Regions from separate parts of the Polycladomyces zharkentensis genome, predicted to be linked through region 2. Evidence: a T-box and tRNA genes for the amino acid it is inferred to sense, from the RefSeq annotation. Region 2 holds a T-box; the other holds one or more tRNA genes.

Region 1 (6,585 bases), on a different contig from region 2:
CGAGGCGGGTTTTGCCCGCCTACACGATTTCCAATCGTGCTCCTTCGGCCAGCTCGTTCACCTCTATAGGCAACGCGGAGAGGTGTCCGAGCTGGCCGAAGGAGCACGATTGGAAATCGTGTAGGCGGGCAAAACCCGCCTCGAGGGTTCGAATCCCTCCCTCTCCGCCATTTTCATGCCGACTTCTGGGTCTCAGGAGTCTTTTTTCAACAAATTGAAAACGAGCAATCCGGTTGACGGATTCCTCTTCACTATGTTAGGATATATTTCGCCTTGGTTCGGTAGCTCAGTTGGTAGAGCAGAGGACTGAAAATCCTCGTGTCGGCGGTTCGATTCCGTCCCGAACCACCATCATGCCGATGTAGCTCAATTGGTAGAGCAACTGACTTGTAATCAGTAGGTTGGAGGTTCGAGTCCTCTCATCGGCACCACGGATAGTGGAGGGGCGTAGTTTAATGGCAGAACAGAGGTCTCCAAAACCTCCAGTGTGGGTTCGATTCCTACCGCCCCTGCCAAATCACTTCCGGAATTCGTTTTGAATCCGGGATTCAAGCTCGTGAAGCGCCGATTGTGCCCTGTCGATCCATTTCTCATCGACAGGAGCGTCCTTGATGGCCGGTTCTTGGAACTGGTCGATCAAGCCGGAAAAGGTACCGGTGTCGGCATTGTCATCCGGTCCGGCTTGATATTCGTGACGCAGCACAAAAGGCCGGCCGAGCTTGACGGTGGCTTCTGGATCACCGATCCGTCCTTTGACGGAGGAAACGGGAACGCGCAGGTAAGACTGATGCGCGTCCGATTCCCAGTCCAGGGCCTTGTCAAAGTAACCGTGGTCATATTCATATGCACCGCCCAGTTGGAACCCTTCTTTAGCAAACAGGGATTCCACGTCGGCAAAACGTCCCTGTACGTTTTCGATCACGGGTGAGTGTAATGGGATCATGGATACCCCTCCTTTCACAGTAGTGTGCGACAGGATGCTGTCGATCATGCGATAAGGCGGCATAGCCAAGTGGTAAGGCAGAGGACTGCAAATCCTTTACCCCCGGTTCGAATCCGGGTGCCGCCTCCAAAATCTAGAAAAAAATTTCTTCGAAAAAAAGGGTTGACATCATGAACAAGCTATAATAAAATGAATGATGTCGCCGCTGATTGAAAGACAAAAACAAAACACGCGGACGTGGCGGAATTGGCAGACGCGCAAGATTCAGGATCTTGTGGTCGCAAGACCGTGGGGGTTCAAGTCCCTTCGTCCGCACCAACCATGTGCCCTTAGCTCAGCTGGATAGAGCGTCTGACTACGAATCAGAAGGTCGGGAGTTCGAATCTCTCAGGGCACGCCAACAAAAGCAAAACCACCATCCACATGGATGGTGGTTTTGCTTTTTGGAATGAGTCTAAAGCATTTCCGGATATTCATGGGTCCAAAAGCAAAGGAATCTTTTGAACACTCCATACGTTTGAAGACGTGGGATTCCCGGAGCGTTGGTGTCCGCAGTCCGTTTCCGCGACGACGACCGGGCTCAGGGGTGTGTCATCACCCAGTCCCATGCAGTTCTGCAGCAACGCTGTATGTACCCGTATGGGCGACGTACCTGCGACCAACGGAAGTGCCCGTGGTATACCGGTACGCCGGTTCCTCTTGACTCATTCTCATGGTCTTACTTGGTGGGAGTCTTCGCCACCAGAACCTCCTGCCACGACGTACAAAATCCGACTGCCAGTAGGATGAGCACAGTTCGATCAATATGCCAACATCTCGTGTTTGCCCTGGCCATCCCCGTGAAGGGGATCACGAGCAAACTCCTCCCTCGATGCAAATACCCCAAGAGCACTTCCTACCCTGTATCGCGGTGGTCGTCTTGTCTTGTTGCACTGCCGGCAGACAACCACGTGAATCTGCCCATTTTTGAAACCGTCCTCAACGGGATCCAAGTAATCGGCCCCATTGTCGGAACCCGTACCGATCTGGAGGAAACGTTCCAATTGCATGCGGCCGGCCGCACAAAAGTCATTGCCGATGTTCGCCGTGGGCTTTCAGACAGCCATTTCTGTAAAGATCACGCACATCCTAGATGGGTTCAGACTGCCGTAAATCTGATCCAGCCACTCACGATTTCAGGTGCACTGTTTTCCCTGCCCTGTAACGCAAACGCTCAAAGGGCGCTCGTGGGAAAATGGCCACTTTTTTAAGGGGGCGGGTCCGAATTTCCCATTGGGGCGACATGCGCTGTTGCTACGGAGCGGAGACAAAAAATCGGGGTCCGCGGATGATGTCAAACCCTGAATAGATCCTGGATGTATGATTTCCTTTCTTATCGGAATGGCCCGGATTTCTCCACCCCGACTGCTTACTTCTAACGATTCGATTGCTTCGCTTGTTCAATCAGCGTCCACACTTTCGGATCTTCCGTTCCGATATACCAGTGAGCCACACCTCCGATACCGGGAAAGCGTTGAATGATGACATTCAGTTTGGCATTGTAGCTGACGGTGTCCTGGAAATAGCCTGTCTCGGTTTTACCCTCTTGCCGCTTCACCAGATACGGTTCATGGTTTGCATCGCGTCGGAGAGACCACCCTTTTCGAAGCAGCATCTGCGCTGATTCATATGTCAACGGACCGGGATATGTACGATCTGTCCTCCACAGTTGGCCGGTCCACGGCAAAACCACTTGTATTTTCTCCACCGGCATTTTGGTAACAGCAAAAGCGAGGACCGTTTCCAACCACGTCAGCGGGGTCCCGGGTCCCGGCTTGTTCTGGCTGTAGTTAAATGTCATGATGTTCACTTTGTCTGCATGTCGGCCGAGTTGTTGCCAGTTCTGGGCAATCTGCCCGGACCATCCTCCCGGTTCACGGGTTTTGGGAAAAACGGAGATGTGCAGTTGTTTTCGTTTGGCGTGCAAACTGCGGGAAGCAAGCGCGACAAAATCGGACAAACGCTCCCGGTCCTCGGCGAGCAGCGGCTCCAAGTTTAATTCCACACCATCGATCTGTTGCCGTTCGGCCCATTGGGCGATTCGTTGCGCCAAAATATGTCGCCGGTCCGCCGTTGCCAGCCAGTAATGCAGTCGCTTGGGGTCCCAACCGTTTCCCAGGGAAAAGATGATGTCGATCTGGCGTTGTCGAGCCAGTGTCAGGATTTTTTCATTGCCTTTCGCCGAAGAAATGGGACCGATGGTACCGTCCGCCTTCAGTTCGTACCAAAAGAAATACGCTGTGTCTATGGAGGGAGCATGCTGTTGAAATGAAACAGTGGCGGTATCCGTTTCCCAATACGGTACATAAACGGCCACCTTGGGCTGAACGGGCGAAGACGGCGGGTTCGCGGTCGGCGGCGCGACTACAGGCGGTGACGGGCGGGACCTCCCGATATGGTCTGGTGGGGTGTGCTGATCGGGCGAATGCCAGCGGTTATGGAACGGTGGCGGTGGTACCGGCTGTTTTGCATCCGGGGAGGGGAAGGGACCGGATCCAGCGTCCGTGTCTCCCCCATCATCCTCCTCTTCCCAACCGTACGGATCATCCCCTCCGGCAAACGGTCGGGTTGAGGACGGTTTGGCAGGGGTGTGCTGCGGTTTCGCCATTTCCACCAGCGGGGCCCACCGGTTGACGAAATAGAGAACGCCCGCACTCGCCGTACCTGCGATCAATAGAAAGAGCAGAACGGTCCAAGTGGTAAATGATAAGCCCTGCCACTGCCATGATCGCTTTTCCGGTTGTTTCTCGGGTGGAGTTGGTTTCGGTTTTTTGTATAAATCAAAATGATTCCGCACGGTTCTCTCCTCCTGGAAAATGGGTCCATGCCTATCATAGTGAAACGATTCCGTGGGTAATAGTGCCAAAAGACCTATTTTTTGGTCCTGTTTTTGATGGAAGGAAAAGGGATTCTTCGTATCGTAATTAGCGATAGTGGAGAAAAGGGGGTCATTTTCATGTGGAAAATCTGTTGTTGGTTGTTGCTGGCATCTCTTTTGTGGGGAACTGCGGTAATCGGGCAGGCCATCCCACAGGTACAGGCGGAGGAAAGAAAGGCGGCGATGCTGGCAGACTATGCCATGGAAATCAGGGAAAAAACGCCACGGTCCGATGGGATTTACCATGTGGATACGCCCGCTATGATTCAACGGTTGAAGGAATTGAACATCAATACCTACTTTTACCTGGTGTGGCATGAGCGGACCGACTGGGATGATTTTGTGCATGAATTCATGCCGGCGGCTCAAAAAGCAGGTATCCGTGTCATTGTCTATCTGGTCCCGCCCACGGAATCGACGGGGACGAGAAAATCATATCCCTACACGACGGATTATCTCGCTTGGGCACAAGCGATCGCACAGATGTCGAAGCAATATCCGAATCTGATCGGTTGGGCGATCGACGATTTCAATCACAACCTGAATTTTTACACTCCGGCATATATGGAACAGATGAAGGAGACCGCCAAAAGCATCAATCCGGATCTGCAGTTCTATCCGGTTATGTATTCGGTGGCGTTGAACGAGGATTTCCTGAAAACGCGCGGCGCTTATATCGACGGTGTCATTCTGGCTTACCGGGACGATCCGTACCGAAACACACAAATCTGGGCATCGGAACCTGCACAAATCGAACAGGCGAGTGCGCTTACCCGAAAATACGGATTGGACCTGATTTGGATGGTGTACGCGTCCAAATTGTCGCGCACTCCGGCCAATCCCAGTCCCGTTTATGTGCGGGAAGTGTTGCAGACGGCGCTGGACGCGGTGCAGGACGGGAAACTGAACGGAGTGGTCACCTATTCGTTGGCCAAGGAAAATTTGCCCGAACCGGAAGATCATAAAGCGGCCGACGGGAATGGTTATCTCAGCTTTTTCGTCCCGGCTGCGTCAGCCACCCAACCCGGTGATCACGTGGATGCCACGCAAACGATCCGTTCGGTACCTGGTCGGACGGACTCGTACAAGCTCACCTTTCGGACGATGGATGAAGGGCCCAACATCCCCGGATATCACGTGAAGCAACTGCTGATCGACGGGCAAGTCGTTTGGGAAGAGGATGTGGCGACCGAATTGACCGATCTCAAATGGCGGGAGATCAGCCTCGATCTGACACCGTATCTCAAAGGGAAGCCCAAAGCGACGCTGACGTTTCGGCTGATTGAAAAAAAAGGTGTCAACAACTATTGGACCAATGTCGGTTTCGATGCGATCCAGGCGGAAGGGTTCAAACTGGACAATCCCCAATTTGAAACGGATGCAAGTTGGGCGATTGAACGGGACATGCCCCGCCTGATCGGGGAAATCCTGCATTATGATCCTGAGCGGCAAGCGCATACCTTTCATCATGTCAATACCACGTATCTGACTTACGATTTGTTTGACGATATCCGATTGGCACGCATGGACGAAGAGGTGAAAGCCAATCTGGTGAACACCGCCGAAAATGCGATGGATTACTATTTCTCCGAAGAAATCGGCAAAGCACTGAATCAATTGGAAGCGTTGGAGAACAAGATTTCGGCACAATCGGGCAAGGAGATTCCTCAGGAGACGGCTGATGCGTGGTTGAAGCAAATTGATGCCATCCGCGAGTTATACCGGTCACAGTAAAAAAGCGCAAAAATTTTTCCGGATATTTTCAGTATAGAAGGATTTTATGGAATAAACGAAGTATTGTATATAGGCCAAACATCTCATATCGGGAGGGACAGGATGCGCAGCAGAACCAAAGTGTTGTTCGCAGTGTTGTTGGCCCTTTTGCTCACGGTTACCGGTGCTTTCGTACCGGCTTCCGCATGGTATGATCCTTCCAGCGATCAAACGGTGGTCAATTCGGGAGGAGACGGGTATTACTTTGTCGAGTTGAGTGATCCTGCCATTGCGGAGTACAACGGTGGAATCCAGGGATACGCCAAAACAAAGCCCGATGAGGGCGCCAAGATCAGTATGCAGTCCGAAGCCGTGCAATCCTACGCCAAACGACTGCAGAGCAAGCGAGACACGGTAAAAAATTGGCTCCGGAGAAATGCACCCAAAGCAAGGGTAGTGACAGAGTATGCGATCACTTTGAACGGTTTGGCCGTAAAGACCAACGGCACAGACCCGAGCATCCTGCGTCAGGCTCCCGGGGTCAAACGGGTGGTCAAAAGCATCAAGTACCGCCCGGCAATGAATGTGAGCCACGAGATCATCCGCGACATCCCGATGTGGAAATCCGGGTATGACGGGAAAGGGATCAAAGTGGCGGTGATCGACAGCGGGATCGACGCCAAACATCCTTTTCTGACCGATCCTGCTCTAAAGACTCCTGATGGCTTCCCCAAAGGGGACACCCGTTTTACCAGCAACAAGGTGATCGTCGCACGGGTTTACTCTCCGGACCCGACCAAAACACCCGAAGCGATCGACAGTCACGGTACGCACGTGGCGGGTACGATCGCCGGCATTGCGGATTACCGAGATCCGTCCGGTACAGCGACGAAACCTTTGAGCGGTGTCGCGCCGAAGGCATATTTGGGTAACTACAATGTATTTCCGTGCAACGAATGCGAAGCGGAAAGCATCTATATCGCCAAAGCGGTGGAGGACGCGGTACGGGACG
Region 2 (6,585 bases):
AGATGTGATCGGCGATTATCCTTTAGGATATGGAAGAGATCGATTTCTCATGCAAAAAGAAAAAGCCCGCCCACAAAGCGAGCTGCAACTGCTGACAGAGTGGCGGGTACAATCGTGATTCCGGGTGAGCTGTTTTCCCTCTCTTCCCTTTCGACAAGCTGAAAGGTCGCTCGTGGAAAACGAATACCCTTCACTTTTAGAGGAGCGAATCTGAATTTGTATCGAGCAACTCTAACCGTTACGATGGAACGAACGTAAGAAAACAAGCCCGCCCAGCACCGGAAGCACAGGGTTCGACAACACGACCGGCAATAGAATCCCTGCGCGTTCCGGTCCTTTCTATCGGGCTTGAGTAGTCGGTGAACTACATCGCCATTTCAATGGCGAGCTTCTCGCTTCATCTGGCGCAGTGCCCTGCATCCATCCACGAAGGCACGTCCCATGCCTGGTTTGGTTTTGTTTACCGAGTTTTCGCTTGGATATAGTGTTTTAAGTGTTTCCGCACTCCATGTCAATATTATATTGTTGCTCTAAGCATCCCCGAAAGAGGATACCGAGCAACGCTCGCTATCCATCTACCCCATTGAAATGGGGAGGATTCCCGCTCGCTTATCCTAAACCATGATACATCCGATCATGTGGTTCAGTTGGCCACGATGTTGACCAGTTTCCGCGGTACGACGATCACCTTGCGGACCGTTTTCCCTTCCAACAGCGTTTGGATGCGGTCCAGCTTCATCACCATTGCTTCCACTTCGCTTTTGTCCGCCTCGGCCGGCACAACCACTTTGTCCCGCACCTTGCCGTTGATCTGCACCGCGATCTCCACTTCGTTCTGCACCAAAGCCGCCGGATCGAAAGTCGGCCACGACTGGGCATGCACGCTGTCTTGATGACCCATCCGCTGCCACAGTTCTTCGGCGATATGCGGGGCAAACGGCGCCAACAACAGCACGACCGTCTCAATCGCATCGGCCAGCGTTCCACGGTCGGCATCCTCCGGATAAGCATAGATGCCGTTGACCAATTCCATAATGGCACTGATGGCGGTGTTAAAGTGATAACGTTCATTTACGTCTTCCGTCACTTTTTTGACGGTCCGGTGCCGCAACCGGTTCAGTTCTTGGGCTTCCCTGCTCGTCATATCGGGTGCGGGACGTTGTTCGAACAGGGAGGCGTGCTGCTCCACCATCCGCCAGACGCGGTTCAGGAAACGGTAGCTTCCCTCCACACCGGCATCCGACCATTCCAAGTCACGCTCCGGCGGTGCGGCAAACAGGATAAACATCCGCGCGGTGTCCGCTCCGTATTTTTCCACGATGTCCATCGGGCTGACCACGTTGCCTTTGGACTTGGACATTTTCGCCCCGTCCTTGAGCACCATTCCTTGAGTCAGCAGGCTGGTGAACGGTTCATCCACCGGCACCAAACCGGCATCGTACAGGACCTTGGTAAAGAACCGTGAGTACAACAAATGCAACACGGCGTGCTCAATCCCGCCGATATACTCGTCGACCGGCAGCCACTCCTTCACCTTGTCCGGATCGAACGGCATGTCTTCGTTGTGCGCATCCGTATACCGGAAGAAATACCAGGACGAATCGATAAACGTATCCATCGTGTCCGTCTCCCGGCGTGCCGACTTGCCGCAGCGGGGGCATTCGGTGTGCACAAACGATTCCGACGTGGTGAGCGGATTGCGTTTGCCGTCAAATACGACGTCTTCGGGCAGAAGGACCGGCAACTGTTCTTTCGGCACCGGGACAATGCCGCAATCGTCGCAGTAGACAATCGGAATCGGGCATCCCCAATACCGTTGCCGCGAAATCAACCAGTCGCGCAGGCGATAGTTGACCGTCGGTCCGCCCAACCCTTTTTCCTCCAGATGACGGGCGATGGCCCTGATCGCTTCCCGGTTGTTCAATCCGTTGAAATCACCCGAGTTGATCAGTTTCCCTTCACCGGTATACGCTTCGGTCAACTCGTCGGTGTCGCTCTCCTCCGGACGGATGACGACACGGATCGGCAAATCGTATTTTTTGGCGAACAGGAAGTCACGCTCGTCGTGGGCCGGTACTCCCATCACCGCACCGGTTCCGTAATCCATCAAGACATAGTTGGCCACCCAGATCGGTACATTTTCGCCGGTTAAAGGATGTTGGGCGTACGCTCCCGTAAAATACCCCACTTTTTCCGCATCCGCCGCTGTCCGCGTGATTTCGGATTCTTTCCGCATGCGTTCGATAAAATCGGCGATGTCCGATTCGTTTTCCTTCCCGCGGATCAATTGCGGAACCAGCGGATGCTCCGGTGCCAACACCAAGTAAGTGACACCGAACAATGTGTCGGGACGGGTGGTGAACACGGTCACTTTTTCATCATCCAGTTCGGGAATGGTGAAGGTGACGTGCGCCCCCTCGCTGCGACCGATCCAGTTACGCTGCATGGCCTTTACTTTGTCCGGCCACTTCGGCAGACGGTCCAATCCTTCGAGCAGACGGTCGGCGTAATCGGTGATGCGCAGGAACCATTGCTCCAGCTCCTTTTTGGTCACCTCCGTGTCACAACGCCAGCACAGCCCGTCTTCAACCTGTTCGTTGGCCAGCACCGTGTTGCAGGTGGGGCACCAGTTGACGGCCGCCTTTTTGCGGTAAGCCAGGCCGCGCTCGTAAAAGAGCAGAAACAGCCACTGTGTCAACTTGTAATAGTCCGGCAGACACGTACCGACATACCGCTCCCAGTCGTACGATACGCCCAACCGGGTCTGCTCCTCCCGAATCCGCTTCATATTTTTCAACGTCCACTCGCGCGGATTCACCCCCCGCTGGATGGCGGCATTCTCCGCCGGAAGGCCGAATGCGTCGGCACCCATGGGGTGCAGGACGCGATAACCATTCATCCGTTTGAACCGGGCAATCACATCCCCGATGGTATACACCCGGACATGGCCCATATGTAACCCTTCACCCGAAGGATAAGGGAATTGTTCCAGCGCATAAAATTTCGGTTTGTCCCGATCCTCGTCGGTCCGGTGCATGCGGCGCTCCTGCCAGACCGCTTGCCATTTCGGTTCGATTTCACTCGGTTGATACGTCCGCATGTGACCCAACCTCCTTCTCACCAAATATGAAAACCTCCCGCCCCCAGCCTTCCATGCTAGGGACGAGAGGTTAGTTCACAACTCCCGCGGTACCACCCTAGTTGACATTTGTACGGCGTCTGCCGGACAAATGCCCACTCCTTCATCCGTAACGGGGATGTTCCGCCGGACAGTACTGAGCTTTCCCATCCGGAGCGATGAGGCGAGTTCACCCAACCTCTCTGATCGGCTTGCACCTGATGCCGACTCTCTGAGCAGAGTAAGCTGGATTACTACTCCTCATCCAAGCTTTGTCGAATCTTGGCTTTTAGCGACGTTTGATTCACATTATATGAAACAGCTTGGACAAGTGTCAATGGGTTTTGAACCATTTGTTCACGTGTTTTTAACATTGTTCACAAAATGGACCCATTTCAAACCGGTTCATGATTCACTGAACCTGTCGAATTTCCCTGGCATCGCCCCACAACCGTTCCAGGTCGTAAAATTCGCGTTCATCCTTGTGGAAGACGTGGACGACTACATCTCCGAGGTCCATCAGTACCCAGCGCGCCTCGGCAAACCCTTCGATTCCTCTGAGAGGAACCTTTGCCTCGTGCATCTTGTCCTTGATCGCAGTCACAATGGCTTGCACTTGCTTTTGCGAATTTCCGTGACAGATGACGAAGTAATCGGCGATCACCGATAATCCACGGATATCCAGGATGGTGACACGCTGTGCCTTTTTCTCCTCGGCAGTCGCAGCCGCCAATTGCGCAATCTCCACCAGGTTCAAAAACGATACCCTCCTCAGGATGAATTTTTTCCTGACACCCGCTCCAACACATCGTTGCGGGCCAAAAGCGTCAACGGATACACCTTTTGACCACGGTCAATCAGGAAGCGAATCGTGTTGTCGAGTGCCATCAGCACGGCACGGTCCAAATCGGATTCGGCCACGGCGCGCACTTCGTCCACACCGGGAAACCGTCGGCCGGGTTCGATGTAATCCGCTAGAAATATCACTTGTTCCAAACGCGTCATGTTCGGCCGTCCGGTCGTATGGTAACGGATCGCGTCCAACACCTCGGGGTCCGTTACCCCCAGGCACTCGCGCACCGCTTCGGCACCGACGGGGGCATGCCACAATTCTTTATTATAGTGTAACAGATCCGACGGTAAATGATGACGAAGAATCCAGTCCCGCATGCGTTCATCCGGCCAATATTTGCAGTAATCATGCAGTATGCCCGCCAAATCGGCCTTTTCCTTATCGGCTCCGAACCGATCGGCCAGTCGAACGGCCGTCTCCGCCACGCGCAAAGTGTGTTCAAACCGCGATCGCGGCAGTTCCTTTTCTACAGCTTGCAACAATGCCTCACGTTCCATACAATCTCTTCCCCTTGATGTACTTGCGCACCGGTTCCGGCAAAAGATACCGCGCGGAAGCACCGCTCGCCAGTTGCCGGCGAATCTGTGTGGACGAGACATTCACGGTGACGGGATCTCGCACCCAGATCACTTTCTCCGCGATCTCCGGGGGCAAAGCGTCCGTTGTCGTTCCGGGACGCGCGTGTCCGATGATGTCCACCATTTGCAGGATTTCCTCTATTTTATACCAATTCGGCAAATCATTCACCATGTCCCCGCCCACGATGAGAAAAAACCGATCGCGTGGATGCTGTGCGCACAGCTGGCGAACCGTATCCACGGTATAGGACGGTCCAGGTCGTTGCAACTCAACCGTGGACAATCGAAACTTGGGATGATCGCGAATCGCCAGCCTGACCATTTCCACCCGATGTTCTGCAGGTGTGATGTCCTGTCCCGGCTTGTGGGGCGGAGATGCTGCCGGGATGAACCACACCTCGTCCAACCCGGCACTTTGCCATGCCTGTTCGGCAATGATCAGATGCCCGATATGAATCGGGTCAAACGTGCCGCCAAAAATGCCGATGTTCATCACACATCCTCATTTCCACCATCATTCTCCTTGCAGTGAGGCTTCCAGCACCTCCCGCATGATTTCAACCGGCGCAGGACGTCCCATCCAGTGTTCAAACGCCAACACCGCTTGATAGAGCAACATGCCCAATCCGGAATGCACACGGGCTCCCCGCTTTTTCGCCTCTGCCAACAACCGGGTCCACTTCGGCCGGTAAATCAGATCACTCACGATGAGCCGGTCATGCAAACAGGACGGGTTGATCGGGATCTCGTCCGCATGCGGATGCATTCCCACGGATGTGGTTTGCACCAGCAGGGTGGTTTCCTCCATCACCCGGTCGATCTCAGACAACCCGACGACATCTGTCGCCGTCCACTGCCGGAGATGGGCGGCCAGCTTTTCCGCTTTTTCCACCGTGCGGTTGGCCACCGTGATATGCCGCACCCCCGCCGTCGCCAATGCATGTCCCACCGCCCGGGCCGCGCCGCCGGCACCGATCATCAATACGCGTTGCGCTGTAATTTCCAAGCCGGTCTCTTCCCGAAGCGAGCGCAGATAGCCCGCACCGTCGGTATTGTATCCGACCAATCGACCGTTGTCGTTGACCACCGTGTTGACGGCACCGATGGCCTTGGCCGTTTCATCCACTTCGTCCAACCATTCCATCACGGCGACTTTGTGCGGGATCGTCACATTCCAACCACGGACACCCAAGGCGCGCAAACCGCGAACGGCATCGCTCAACGCTTCCGGAGCCACGTCGAACGCCGCATATAAATAAGGGAGGCCGGCCGCCTGAAACGCACGATTCATCATCTCCGGCGATTTGGAATGGGCCACCGGATGACCCAACAAGGCCACGACACCGGTCGTTCCGTCGATGTGCATAGGTGATGCTCTCCTCTCCCCCATTTTAACCTTTTCCAAGTTCTCGAAAGATGAAACCCGCGGGCGGACTCGTTTTCTTCACTCGCTCCGACCGGGGTGCAAAACGCGGGCAAAGTACGCTTCGCTGAGAGGAAATTGCCCGCGATTTCATTCCTGCGCTTTCCGGGTCTTCGCTCGGTCGGGCTTGGTAGTCGCTCACCAGGGAAAACGTTGCCCCCTTATGGAAATAACCAGACACATCCTGGAGTGTGTCTGATTTATATCGTCCGCATCACTTTCCGGCTCTCGCTCTCTGCGCTTCTTCCGGAACAGAGCAAGGCGTCCCGAAGCATGTTATTGCAAACTCGTTCCAGGAAGCTCTGGCATCACTCGCTTTAGAAAACCCGCTCCCATTATCCCTTTGATATTGCCTGTTGAAGCCATTGCTAGATGACAGACGGACGCAATTCCACTTGGATGCCTTCCGGCACCCATACTTCGATCCCGGCCGCTTCTTTACCGACAGCGACCCAACCGAGACCGGCGATCACCAGATCCTGCTTTCTGCCGCCCGGAATGTGGAATCGATGTTTGCGCCAAGGGGGCAAGACGGACGGATCATCCGGCGGCACCAACAGGTCTCCCAGATGCGCACGTTGGATTGCATCCGCTTTTTCATACTTGGTCCGGT

Evidence for each region. The T-box of region 2 lies ahead of leuS (leucine--tRNA ligase). A T-box ahead of a tRNA ligase gene usually reads a tRNA of that ligase, here a tRNA-Leu.
Region 1: it encodes a tRNA-Leu, which carries the amino acid that the T-box ahead of leuS (leucine--tRNA ligase) is inferred to sense. The anticodon was not compared.

Annotation. Positions count from the first base shown of each region.
Region 1 is NZ_JAFHAP010000018.1:65-6,649, forward strand. Features, by position in the region: tRNA gene JQC72_RS15535 (tRNA-Ser) at 77-170, shown strand; tRNA gene JQC72_RS15540 (tRNA-Phe) at 276-351, shown strand; tRNA gene JQC72_RS15545 (tRNA-Thr) at 356-431, shown strand; tRNA gene JQC72_RS15550 (tRNA-Trp) at 442-515, shown strand; gene JQC72_RS15555 (YugN family protein) at 518-943, opposite strand; tRNA gene JQC72_RS15560 (tRNA-Cys) at 999-1,072, shown strand; tRNA gene JQC72_RS15565 (tRNA-Leu) at 1,175-1,261, shown strand; tRNA gene JQC72_RS15570 (tRNA-Arg) at 1,267-1,343, shown strand; gene JQC72_RS15575 (glycosyl hydrolase family 18 protein) at 2,358-3,779, opposite strand; gene JQC72_RS15580 (hypothetical protein) at 3,939-5,594, shown strand; gene JQC72_RS15585 (S8 family peptidase) at 5,697-6,585, shown strand, end outside.
Region 2 is NZ_JAFHAP010000004.1:351,245-357,829, forward strand. Features, by position in the region: gene leuS (leucine--tRNA ligase) at 644-3,100, opposite strand; T-box leader at 3,156-3,395, opposite strand; gene rsfS (ribosome silencing factor) at 3,531-3,875, opposite strand; gene yqeK (bis(5'-nucleosyl)-tetraphosphatase (symmetrical) YqeK) at 3,890-4,468, opposite strand; gene JQC72_RS03565 (nicotinate-nucleotide adenylyltransferase) at 4,458-5,042, opposite strand; gene JQC72_RS03570 (shikimate dehydrogenase) at 5,064-5,915, opposite strand; gene yqeH (ribosome biogenesis GTPase YqeH) at 6,341-6,585, opposite strand, start outside.